Regions from separate parts of the Vibrio sp. nBUS_14 genome, predicted to be linked through region 2. Evidence: riboswitches for the same ligand, from Rfam matches in the RefSeq annotation. Region 2 holds a riboswitch; each other region holds the start of a gene.

Region 1 (4,393 bases), on a different replicon from region 2:
ATTTAAGGCTCCAGACTACGCGTCCCGGCAGAAATGCTGGAGCCTTTTTTACTAGCTTCTACTTGTTAATGGTTTCACTTAATTCTTCTAATTTGGATATGCTGATATTCGAATCATAGCGCTTCCGTACTACCTGAAGATCTAATCTAAGAGGGAGGTCTTTGGGCTTTCTATATTTGGAATATTTAAGCTGTTATTTCTTACCTTAGATGATATTTGACCTTAGAAAGGTAAGTGCTTACTTATCCCTGCCTCTTTTATAAACAATCAACAGCACAATCCACACTTCTTTATGAGAATTATTCTAAATATTTTGTTACATTTTGGTCGTTATTACTAAAAGGCAACAAATATGGATATTTCCCGTCGCAAGTTTATTCAATCATCCCTCGCTATATCTGCACTAACAGTCCTACCTGCTTGTTCAATGAAGCGGTCTGTTGATGAACAAGGAAAGTATGTTTATGACTTAACTGCTGAACCTTCAACGGCTGAGTTAATCGCGGTATTTGATACCAATGTTTTGGCCTTTAATGGTCAGATTCCTGCTCCGACGATTCGATGTCGACAGGGTGAAAAGGTCACAATTCGTTTTACCAATAAGCTATCAGAACCGACGACTATTCATTGGCATGGCTTAAGAATTCCTATCGAAATGGATGGCGTTCCCTTTTTGAGTCAGCCTCCGATCATGCCAGGCGAAACATTTATTTATGAGTTTACGCCGCCAGATGCTGGTACATTTTGGTATCACCCACACATGAATAGCGTTAAACAACTTGGTATGGGTTTGGTTGGCCTTATTATCGTAGAAGAAAGCACACCAGTGCAGTTTGACGAAGAACACGCATTGATGCTTAAACATTGGCATATCGACAAGCAAGGTCAATGGAAAGACCTAATGATTCCCCGTCTTAGTGCTCGTATGGGCACTCCTGGTGAGTGGAGTAGTGTGAATGGAGTTCATGAGCCTGTATACCAGTTGAAACAGTATGCAACGACTAGATTGCGTATCGCTAATGTCGACAACACGATCACTTACCCTATTGCTGTCGAAGGGGCTGAAGCATGGGTGATTGCCATCGATGGTAATCCTGTGAAAACGCCTTATAAACTGACTCAACATAAAATTGGTCCAGGGATGCGTGTAGATATCGGGCTGATCGCTCCTAAAGCTGGTGAGCGAGTTAACGTTCTCCAAATGAAGGGACGTTTCCCATTTTCTTTGTGTCAATTTGAAGTCGTAGATTCAGCATTTACTCAAGAGCGAGTGTTTCCAGTATTACCATTGAATCCAGTACCTAACCTAGATCTTGCTAATGCTGAAGAGATCGATTTTGTGTTCGAGTGGGAAGGTGCGGTATCACCAGTATCTAAAGATGGGAAGTCCATGCCTAAGTTTTGGCTTACTAATAAAAGAGCATGGGAGGGGATGAGCAAAGACAATATTCCTGAACCGTTGGCGACTTTAGAGTTGGGTAAGACTTACATATTCGATCTTAAGAACGTCACTCAATATCATCACCCGATTCATATTCATGGTCATACATTTACTGTATTGGAACTTGATGGTAAAAAAATTGAAGAGCCTTTCCATACCGATACAGTGTTACTTGGAAAAAACGGCCGAGCTAAAGCTGCATTTGTTGCAGACAACCCAGGACGTTGGATGTACCACTGTCATGTGATTGAACACATGAAAACAGGATTGATGGGATATATTGAGGTTAAGTGACACCTGTAACGTTTAATATTTGCACATGCATTCTTAGTTTCTACCCTCGCTTTTATCGGCGTTAAAGCTAGAATATAGGAATTATTGTTTGGGAGGATTCATGGGTCAGTTATCTATTTTAGGTTTTATTGCCATTGGTGGTGCATTTGGTGCTTGTTCGCGCTATTTGATTTCAGAGTTATGTGTGGTGATGCTAGGGCGTGGTTTTCCTTACGGTACGCTAACTGTTAACGTGATTGGCTCATTAATTATGGGTTTGCTCATCGCTGCATTTGAGAATGAGATGGTGGCGACAGAACCATGGAGACAGATCATCGGTCTTGGTTTTCTTGGAGCACTGACTACATTTTCTACATTTTCAATGGATAACGTCCTTCTTATGCAGCAGGGCGCTTTCTTTAAGATGGGGCTCAATGTGCTACTCAATGTGGTTCTCAGCATCTCAGCAGCATGGATCGGCTTCCAACTTTTGATAAAGTCTTAAAACTTTCTTACGATTTGTAAACAACTCGGCTTGGTTTATCCAAGCCGTTTTTATATACTCGATCGAACTTGTCGGAGTGCCATATGGCTGAGACCGTTTACTCGGGATCCGTTGAACCTGATCAGGCTAATACCTGCGAAGGGAACAAGAGTAGATATCTAACTAGAATCCTTCTAGAGATCTATCTCCAGATCACAACTGTATTTCTTACCGTGATCCCTCTTGTAGCATCTAATCCGTCAAGCATTTTTATCCCTATAAATAATAGCTAAAAGCCAAGGAAAAATGCTATGTCGAGTCGTAAACAAGCAAGACTGGAAGCGAAGAATTTCATTGATTCTTTATCCGTACAACCTTACCCAAATTCGAAAAAGGCTTACGTCCAAGGGTCTCGAGAGGACATTCAAGTCCCTGTACGAGAAATATCACTCGCTGATAGCCTAGTTGGTGGCAGCAAAAAAGAGCCTGTATTCGAACCTAATGCACCCATTCAAGTTTACGATACCTCAGGTGTTTACACAGATCCTACACACGAGATAGACCTGTATAGCGGTCTTCCTAAGTTGCGAGAGCAATGGATTGAAGAGCGTGGTGATACGGAACTGTTAGACGATGTAAGCTCTGTTTACACCAAAGAACGTTTAGAAGATGAAACCCTAGACGACCTTCGCTATGGCAACCTACCTAGAATTCGCCGCGCGACTGGCGATCAATGTGTTACTCAGCTGCACTATGCTCGTCAGGGCGTTATCACGCCTGAGATGGAGTATATTGCCATACGTGAGAACATGGGACGTCAGAAGTTCGCTGATGAGCAGCTTAACCATCAACACCCTGGCCATAACTTTGGCGCAAACCTGCCGAAAGAAATTACCCCTGAGTTCGTTCGTAAAGAGGTTGCTGAAGGTCGAGCTATTATCCCTTCAAACATCAACCACCCAGAATCAGAACCGATGATTATTGGTCGTAACTTCTTAGTGAAGGTGAATGCTAATATCGGTAACTCTTCAGTAAGCTCTTCGATTGAAGAAGAAGTTGAGAAGCTAGTTTGGTCAACTCGTTGGGGGGGCGATACCGTAATGGACCTCTCAACTGGCCGTAATATCCACGAGACTCGCGAGTGGATTCTGCGTAGCAGTCCAGTGCCGATTGGTACGGTTCCTATGTATCAAGCGCTTGAAAAAGTGAATGGCGTAGCCGAAGACCTCAACTGGGAAGTGATGCGTGATACCTTGATTGAACAAGCAGAGCAGGGTGTTGATTACTTCACTATCCATGCTGGTTTGTTGCTTCGCTACGTTCCGATGACGGCTAAGCGTGTGACTGGTATTGTTTCTCGTGGTGGTTCTATTATCGCGAAATGGTGCCTTGCTCATCACCAAGAAAGCTTCCTTTATACCCACTTCCGAGAGATCTGTGAGATCTGTGCGAAGTACGATGTTGCTCTATCATTAGGTGATGGCCTACGTCCGGGTTCTGTTGCAGATGCCAATGATGAGGCTCAATTCTCGGAGTTACGGACTCTAGGTGAGTTGACTAAAGTCGCTTGGGAATACGACGTTCAGGTGATCATTGAAGGCCCTGGACATGTGCCAATGCATTTAATCAAAGAGAATATGGACGAGCAGTTAGAACATTGCCATGAAGCGCCTTTCTATACTTTAGGCCCATTGACGACAGATATTGCCCCTGGTTATGACCATATTACCTCTGGAATTGGTGCGGCCATGATTGGTTGGTACGGCTGTGCGATGCTCTGTTATGTCACCCCTAAAGAACATTTAGGCTTACCAAATAAAGAAGATGTGAAGACCGGCCTGATCACTTACAAGTTGGCAGCACACGCTGCAGACTTGGCGAAAGGGCACCCGGGCGCACAAATCCGCGACAATGCGTTATCAAAGGCACGTTTTGAATTCCGTTGGGAAGACCAATTTAATCTAGCTTTAGACCCGGAAACAGCGCGTTCTTTCCATGATGAAACCCTGCCACAAGAGTCGGGCAAGGTTGCTCACTTCTGCTCAATGTGTGGACCTAAATTCTGCTCGATGAAGATTTCTCAAGAAGTCAGAGAGTATGCGAAAGACACCGAACAAGTGGCGGCTGATCAGGCTATCGAGATTAAGATGCTGGATAACCCGTTGGAAGGGATGCGTCAGAAATCACAAGAGTTT
Region 2 (4,393 bases):
GCGCGCGTTGGCCTGCAGCATTAGGTAACCTAGCCCTTCACTCGAACCCACCCACTCGCCGACAACCGCGCCAATTGGAGCAATCACCACAGCAACACGAATGCCAGACGCCAGTGTTGGCAGCGCAGCAGGCAGTTGGATATAACGCAACAATTGCCATTTCGATGCACCCATGGTCTTAGCAAGATCAAGATAACCAGTCGGTGTATTTCGCAGGCCGTCGTAACAACAAGTGGTCACGGGGAAGAAGATAATGATCGCCGCCATCACCACTTTTGACGCGATGCCATAACCCAGCCACAGCATCAACACTGGCGCAATCGCAAACACAGGGATCGCTTGGCTAGCAATTAAGATAGGCAACAACCAACGTTTCAGCGGTTCGAACATCAACATCTGCAGGGCAAAAAACAGCCCCATCGACAAACCGAGCAATAGACCAAGTAAGATCTCCTGCGCAGTCACCCAAGTGTGTTTGAGTAGCACATCGTAGCGTTCAATCAGCTTTAAAAAGACTTCTGTAGGCGCTGGCAGAATGAAACTCGGCATCTCGAAGACAACCACAACTAGCTGCCATAAACCGAGAATCACAGCACTGCTGATCAGCAAACGCATAACGGGATTCATCTGACGAGGGCGTGTAGTGGTAGTCTGTACGTTAGCTGAACGCGCCACAGCTTCGCTTTGCGTTAGATCATTCATAATCACGCTCCAACTGATCTAAGATCGCTTGTTGTAACTCAGCACATTCACCGTCTAACACTCTTGGTGTCGCTGTATTAGGCACAGACAGTGACTGTGCACTCGCCGGAGTGCCTTGCAACACATACAAATTATCCGCCAAACGCACCGCTTCTTGTGGATCATGGGTAATCAACACAACGGTTTTATCTCTTAACAATTCACACGCTAAGACCTGTAACTTGTGTCTTGTTACCGCATCCAGCGCAGAGAAAGGTTCGTCCATCAGCACAACAGGTTTGTCTTGCATTAAGGTTCGAGCCAAAGCAACACGCTGGCGCATACCGCCAGACAATTGATCCGGCATAGCATCCGCGTAATCGGCCAGACCAACCGAAGTCAGTAACTCTACTGCTTGATTGGTTTGAGCTTGTTTATGAGATGCTTGGCTTTGATGCTTATCAGCGAAATTTTGGAAGCGGTGACTCAGGCACACATTGTCGATAACCGACAACCATGGTAGTAACAAATCTTGCTGCGCCATGTAAGCGATACGATCCGTTAAAGGCAGTTCATCAGACGTTGCCAATGTGCCCTGCCACTCCACCTTGTCGTCCAGCAAGCCTGCCAGATAACGCAATACTGTGGTTTTTCCGCAACCACTTCGACCCAGTAACACCGTCCACTTACCTGCGTTTAAGCTAAGCGACAACCCCGATAAGGTTGCGTGCTCGCTATCGCGGTAACGTAAGGTCGCGTTGCTGAGTTGAACGCCAACCGTATTAACGAACATTACCGTGTCCAGCGAAGAAGTGGTTTACTGGGCCATGGCCTTGACCGACTTGAAGCTCATCAGCATGAGCAATGGCGTGAGAAATGTATTGTTTACCAAGGTCGACAGCTTGCCTAAGCGTTTTGCCTTGAGCCAAGAAAGAAGCAATGGCTGAAGAGAGCGTACAACCTGTGCCATGGGTGTTTTTGGTAGGAAAACGCTTCGCGCTAATCAGAGCAGACGTGGTTGGCAGAATCAGTAGGTCGTTACTGTTTTCGTACTTCTCTAAATGACCGCCTTTTAGAAGCACCGCTTTCGCACCTAAGGCCCGTAGATCTTCAATCATGCCCTGCATTTCAGCTTCGCTTTCAGGTAAGGGCTTACCTGTAAGTGCTGCGCCTTCCGGCAAATTAGGTGTAATGATATCTGCCAGAGGAATCAGTTCTTGCTTTAGCGTAACAATGGCAGCGTTTTCTAAAAGAAGGTCACCACTGGTTGCGACCATTACAGGGTCAATCACAAGATGCTTAGGTTGGTACTGCTTAATTTTGTCAGCAACGACTTTGATGATTTGCGCATCTGCCAACATGCCGACTTTTACTGCCACGATATTGAGGTCAGTAAAAACTGCATCTAATTGGCTAGCGACATGATCAAGTGGGATGGGAAAAATGGCTGAAACGCCTTGAGTGTTCTGCGAAGTGATCGCGGTAATCACCGAACAAGCAAAACTACCGGTTGCAGACATCGCTTTAATATCAGCTTGAATGCCCGCACCACCGCCACTGTCAGAACCTGCAATGGTTAAAACAATCGGAGTATTCGTGCGAATCAAACTATCAGTAGAATGCTTTAAAACTGCGGATTTTTGAGTTAAATCTTTTGAAATAGAACTGTGTGTCATTGTCGCTCCTACTATCTTACAAGACGTAGGAGAACGAGCACCGATCGAAGGAGAAGTCGCAATAGTGTCATGAAAGGCTTTCATGAGAACAGACGTAGATCGAGTGCTTATAGTTCCCTACGCCAGTGTTAACTGAATCAGGTTCAACGGGTCTCGATTAACGATCTCAGCAAACACCAAATAAGGTATATGCCCCCCGACTATTGATAGCGATAGTAACAGCACTATCACAACTGAGATACTGATTTTGTTCAATTATAAGAATTACACATGAATAAAATTCAATTAGGCCCAACAAAACAAATACTTATAACGTTCCTTTAGATGACTTCGACTGAATAAACAAACACATCACTATCAAGAACATACCTAACCACCCAGCCAATGGAATCAACTCTCCCACAATACAGACGGCAAGTACCGCGGCGACGACAGGCTCAAGCAAGGTAATCAAGTTGGCACTGCTCGCGGTGACATGTCGCAGGCCAAAACTGAACGCGATATAGCCCATGCATTGAGGAATTAACGCCAAGTAACTCACGACCAATATATTGGAATTCGACGCGAACAAGTTACCCCCTGTAAACCACAGCGTTGGCAGTAATAGCATTGCACCTAAACCAAATATGCTGCCCATCGCTGCTTGCGATTCAATGCCTTCGTCTATCAGAGCCTTAGTCGCCCATGAATAAATGGCGTAGCACAGGCCTGCAACCAAACCTAAAGCAATGCCCAAAAGCTTCAGTTCGTTACCAGATTCACTCACCGATGACGACTCTGAAAACACCAATAACCCAATACCCACCACACCAATTGCAAAGCTCGTTAACCAGCGTTTGTTGATATTATTCTTTTTGCTGATAAGACACTCTAAGAGAGCAGAAAAGAACGGCGCAGTTGCAATAGACACGACCGTACCAATCGCGACACCAGATAACTTCATAGATGAATAGAAAGCCAATGGATAAACCGCCAAAGCCAATGCGCTCAACGCTAGCAATTTCTTGTTCAGCGAAAGCTTGTCGAGCGCGGATAGGATCTTTCGATACGCTAAGCCTGCTTGCATTAAGCCACCAACACCCATTGAAAGCGCACCAATCGCTAATGGGCTGAGATCAGGCGCAAAACTTGCGGCGGTGCCTGTCGTGCCCCATAAAATGGAAGCAAACAAGATGGCTAAAGTGCCCGTTTGGAATTCGTTAACACGATTGATGACAAGATTCATTTCTATTACCCAATTTTCAGTTCTGAAATAGATAATAGTGAAGATTGACAAAAGTTAGTTTGCCGAAAGGACGCTATTGTTGTTTCTAAAGACTGTCTTTCATTGAGCCTAGAAACGCCCTTGGAGACATCCCAAAGTGCTGAGAGAAGCGTCGACTAAATGCAGATAGGTCACTATAACCCACATTTTCTGCGACCAATTGAACGGGTAAATCGGTATGGCTTAGCAAGGCTTGCGCTTTCTCCATACGATAGCAAGTGATGTACTTAAGCGCACTGATTCCAATACAGTCTTTGAAGCGTTTCTTAAATTGAGTGGGGCTCAAACATGCTGTTTCGGCAAGCTGAGAAATAGAGAGAGGTTGGGCGTAATTATCCGCGATGAGCCTTTGTACCGCGCGAATACGAGGGTCGATACTTTTACTCACTTGTTGTTGCTCTAACAGCAGTGAAAACACATCTAAGATGGATGATTCAATGCCACTGTCCACTTGATATTCCAACTGCTTTTCAACGAACAGCAAGAAGCTCATTAAAGGTGGCGTAATAGTAAACACAGAGAGCTCATGCTCTAACAAGTGCTGCGGTAGCTCCACCATATCCGCAACAATAAACCTTGCAGCTTCATCAGCTTTAAACGCATGCGCTGTGGTGACCGGAATCACCACACATTCACCGACAGAAACTTTGCCAACATACCCAACCATTTCAATACTAATACTCCCTTGAATGGGCAGCACCAGTTGATGGTAACCATCATGGGCATGAGTATTAAATTGCTTGGTGTAAGATCGAATGCTTAAACTAGATTT
Region 3 (4,393 bases), on a different replicon from region 2:
GTAGTTGTTGCCTTAAACGAGGCCATTCGACCGATTTAAATTTATTCCAATGACTCATACCCAAATGAGCACACAGTTTATGTTGCTCGGCAGGCACGGTATCCAAAGCTTGTAAAAGTAAACGGCTAGCATAAGGCAGATTAAAGAAGACATGCGCGAGCAAAATGCCATTCAAACCATAAATCGAGAATGGCAATTCAATGTCGAAGTTAGCCAAAAATTTAGCTAACCAGCCACTGTTGCCATAAATCGCCAGCAAACCAAATACACCGACCAACACCGGCAGAACCAAAGTCGACGCGAACAGTCTTAACAACAAAGCTCGCCCAAAAAATTGTCTACGGCACAGAGCGTGTGCAATAGGTATAGCAAAGCCAACACTAAGCACCGTTGAGAGTGTTGCTTGATAAAAACTAAATTTCGTTACATGCCAATAGTAAGGATCGGACCACACTTGGCTGATATCAAGAGAAGGGGCATTGCTAAGCAATGCCCCAACTGCTGAAACCACGAAGGCGGTAATGAGTATCGCAACCCAGATCCCGACCTTAGGTGTTTTCTTTATCATAAATTGATTTTTTACCGTAAATAATTCGCTCAAAGTATATCGAACGAACCTTTAAATACAGAAAGCTAGTTTTTAAATACTACGTTAAAAAGTAAGCGCACTCTGCCATTCGCGGATCCAAGGCTTGCGCTTAGCGGCGATTTCTTCAGGCGTAAAGCTCAGAGCTTTCTGCGGTACTGTTAACTGCTCGAACCCTTTTGGTAGTTCGATGTCAGTCACTGGGTACATCCAGTTACCCGTTGGCATCGCTGATTGGAACTCGTCACTTAAGATAAATGCCATAAACTCATCAGCCAGCTTTTCGTTCTTGTTGCCTTTTACCTTAGCTGCCACTTCGACTTGAGTGTAATGACCTTCTTCAAAGCTTGCTGCTGCATACTTAGAATCACTTTCTGCAATGATGTGGTAAGCCGGAGAAGTCGTATAAGACAGGACTAAGTCCGACTCGCCTTCTAGGAACATAGAGTAAGCCTCAGACCAACCTTTAGTCACAGTAACCGTTTTCTGAGCGAGCTTCTTCCACGCGTCTGTCGCTTCATCACCATAAACAGACTTCATCCATAGCATCATGCCTTGACCTGGCGTTGAAGTACGTGGGTCTTGGTAGATAACCTTGAGGTCGTCACGCTGCTCAACCAATTCTTTCAAACTCTTAGGCGGATTTGCTAATTTTTCTTTGTTATAGATAAACGCAAAGTAACCAAAATCATAAGGTACAAAAGTACTGTCGTTCCAGTCGTTAGGAAGTGTCACTGATGACGTATCAACATTGTGCTCAGCTAATAAGCCCGTCGCTTTCGCTTCAGCCATTAGATTGTTATCTAGGCCTAATACGATATCAGCTTTGCTGTTACCACCTTCAAGACGTAAGCGATTTAAAATAGACACGCCATCCTCTAGCGCGACAAAATTCACATCACAGCCACACTTTTCTTCAAATGCTTTTTCGACGGCAGGACGAGGGCCCCAATCCGCAGCAAAAGAGTCATAGGTATATACAGTTAGAGTATTGTCTGCAGCAACGGCAGAAAAAGAGATGGCTGTAGTAACAGCAAGGGTTGTTAATGTGAATTTCACTGGACGCTCTCCATGGTCTGAGCGGCACAGGTTTGAGGGAGGAGAACGGTAGAGGTTGTTCCTAACTCAATTCCTACGCCAGCATTATCTGGTTCAGGTTTACGGGTCCCAAGCACTTGCTTGATCTCAGCTCGCATTCGTTATTTGAATGGTTCGCTCCCCGATGAGTGTCCGGAATTGTAATTCGATTTTTAACAATAAGCTATCAAGTTTGGATCAATTACGTTGATCGTAACCCCAACGAGGCACTAAACCTTGCTCGATACTGAGATGATCCAGAATGCGCGCCACCATAAAATCGACCAGATCTTCGATCGACTTAGGTTGGTGATAGAAACCCGGAGCAGCAGGCATTATCGTCACGCCCATGGTCGAGAGTTTGTGCATATTCTCTAGATGCAGCGTAGAAAATGGCGTCTCCCGAACCACCAACAACAGCTGACCTCGCTCTTTCATCACTACGTCTGCAGCTCGCTCGATCAGGTTATCTGATAGGCCATGAGCAATTGAAGCCAAGCTTCCCGCAGAACATGGACACACCACCATCTGCTTCGGCGCTGCTGAACCAGAGGCAACCGGAGAAAACCAATCATCTTTACCACACACCACCAACTTTTCTGGGTCGCAACCTAAATGCTTCACCAAAACTTGTTTCGCTGCGTCAGGCCCAGCAGGTAACTTAAGTGCATGCTCTGTCGCCAACACCACTCGCGCTGCCGACGATATCAGTAAATAGACCTGATAATCTGCCGCCAATAAGCATTCAAGTAAACGCAGTCCGTAAGGCGCACCAGATGCGCCAGTGAAAGCGAGGGTTATAGCTTTATCGTGTTTTGTCATGTTCTCAATTACTTCAAATTGTAAGGTCTTGGATCGGTTAAGCTTTTAGTGCTAACCCATCCAACAGTTTCTGGTGAATACCACCAAAGCCACCATTACTCATTACCAAGATTTGGTCTCCCGCATGTGCCTCTGAGACAATTTTAGCAACGAATGCGTCCATGTCATCACTCACGTGTGCGGGTTGATGGCACGCATTGGCAACGTCTTGTACAAACCAATCAATGTTATCCGGTTGGAATAAGTAGGTAGAATCCGCCTGCTTGAGCGAATCAGCCAAAGTTTCTTTGTGCACACCACGCTTCATGGTGGCGGAACGAGGCTCTAAAACGGCAATGATTTTTTTCGAGTCGACCTTATTACGTAAACCACCGAGCGTAAGTTCAATCGCAGTTGGGTGATGTGCAAAATCGTCATAGACAGAAACACCAGCTACTTCGCCTTTAAACTCTAAGCGACGCTTGGTATTAATGAACGTCGCCAGTGATTCGCACCCTAAATCAGGCGTAACACCAACATGTCTTGCCGCCGCAATCGCCATCAAAGCATTGCTTACGTTATGATCGCCAACCAAACCCCAGCACACGGTTCCAACACATTCGCCTTGGAAATACACCTCAAATTTAGAGCCGTCTTTAACTAATTTATTGGCATCCCAATCACCGAGTTCACCACTCAACTCAGTTTCACTCCAGCAGCCACGAGATAACACATCTTGGATCGCGGTATCTTGCTTTGGTGAGAAAATACGGCCATTACTTGGCACTGTGCGAACCAAATGATGGAACTGTCGCTTGATCGCTTCAAGATCATCAAAAATATCTGCATGATCAAATTCGAGATTATTCATCACTAACGTTCTTGGGTGGTAATGAACAAACTTAGATCGCTTATCAAAGAAAGCACTGTCGTATTCGTCGGCTTCAACCACAAAGAACATGCTTTCACCAAGGCGAGCAGAGACACCAAAATTACCAAGCACACCTCCGACAAGAAAGCCCGGTGCATAACCGCAGTCTTCAAGGATCCAAGCCAGCATGCTCGATGTTGTTGTCTTGCCATGCGTTCCGGATACCGCCAAAACCCAACGGTCATGCAGTAAAAACTCTTGCAACCACTGAGGGCCTGATGTGTATCTAAGGTTGTTATCTAAGACATACTCAACACACGGGTTACCACGGCTCATCGCATTGCCAATGACCACTAAGTCAGGTCTTGGTTCTAATTGGCTCGGTTCGAATCCTTCAATAATCTCAATCCCCTGAGACTCCAACAAGGTGCTCATTGGAGGATAAACATTCGCGTCACTACCCGTAACCTTGTGACCTAATTGACGAGCCAATACCGCAGCACCACCCATGAAGGTGCCACAAATTCCTAAGATATGAATATGCATATATTGCTTCCAAACGCTTGGCTAAATGAGCCGTGTCTAAATCAAACTACTTGCACTCATTATCATTAAATGGCGATTAAAAGCGAGCCACAATGCAAAACAAATTTAGTCGACATAGTAAGTGAGATCTGTGTCGCTTAGTTCATTACCATTAAAAAGATCTAACCTTTAGAATTTAGGTAAGCGTCTAGATGAATAAAGTCCATATAAGAGGCTAATTCTACAGTGCTCAAATCCCCCCTAATATTCAGAGAAGTTTAAGGAAATAACATGTCTGAGATGCGCACCCTTGGTGAATTCATTGTTGCAAAACAAAATGACTTCCCCCATGCAAGCGGTGATCTATCATCCCTTTTGTCATCAATTCGTCTTGCTGCGAAAATTGTTAACCGCGAAATTAACAAAGCAGGTCTTGTCGACATTACTGGCGCCGTTGGTACAGACAACGTTCAAGGTGAAGAGCAACAAAAGCTAGACCTATACGCGAACGACAAGTTTAAAGCTGCACTTGA

What was found. A riboswitch is a leader RNA that binds a small molecule or an ion and turns the genes downstream of it on or off. The one in region 2 is predicted to bind thiamine pyrophosphate.
Region 1: linked by a shared signal. The riboswitch ahead of thiC (phosphomethylpyrimidine synthase ThiC) and the one ahead of thiD (bifunctional hydroxymethylpyrimidine kinase/phosphomethylpyrimidine kinase) in region 2 are both predicted to bind thiamine pyrophosphate.
Region 3: linked by a shared signal. The riboswitch ahead of thiB (thiamine ABC transporter substrate binding subunit) and the one ahead of thiD (bifunctional hydroxymethylpyrimidine kinase/phosphomethylpyrimidine kinase) in region 2 are both predicted to bind thiamine pyrophosphate.

The regions. Positions count from the first base shown of each region.
Region 1 is NZ_CP179206.1:3,655,729-3,660,121, reverse strand. Features, by position in the region: gene ACMAZD_RS17235 (multicopper oxidase family protein) at 353-1,735, shown strand; gene crcB (fluoride efflux transporter CrcB) at 1,836-2,219, shown strand; TPP riboswitch at 2,282-2,380, shown strand; gene thiC (phosphomethylpyrimidine synthase ThiC) at 2,510-4,393, shown strand, end outside.
Region 2 is NZ_CP179207.1:1,573,835-1,578,227, forward strand. Features, by position in the region: gene ACMAZD_RS24850 (ABC transporter permease) at 1-702, opposite strand, end outside; gene ACMAZD_RS24855 (ABC transporter ATP-binding protein) at 695-1,474, opposite strand; gene thiD (bifunctional hydroxymethylpyrimidine kinase/phosphomethylpyrimidine kinase) at 1,464-2,357, opposite strand; TPP riboswitch at 2,455-2,566, opposite strand; gene ACMAZD_RS24865 (DMT family transporter) at 2,665-3,582, opposite strand; gene ACMAZD_RS24870 (helix-turn-helix domain-containing protein) at 3,668-4,393, opposite strand, start outside.
Region 3 is NZ_CP179206.1:3,316,065-3,320,457, forward strand. Features, by position in the region: gene thiP (thiamine/thiamine pyrophosphate ABC transporter permease ThiP) at 1-568, opposite strand, end outside; gene thiB (thiamine ABC transporter substrate binding subunit) at 653-1,645, opposite strand; TPP riboswitch at 1,699-1,818, opposite strand; gene ACMAZD_RS15605 (flavin prenyltransferase UbiX) at 1,862-2,485, opposite strand; gene mpl (UDP-N-acetylmuramate:L-alanyl-gamma-D-glutamyl-meso-diaminopimelate ligase) at 2,523-3,881, opposite strand; gene fbp (class 1 fructose-bisphosphatase) at 4,152-4,393, shown strand, end outside.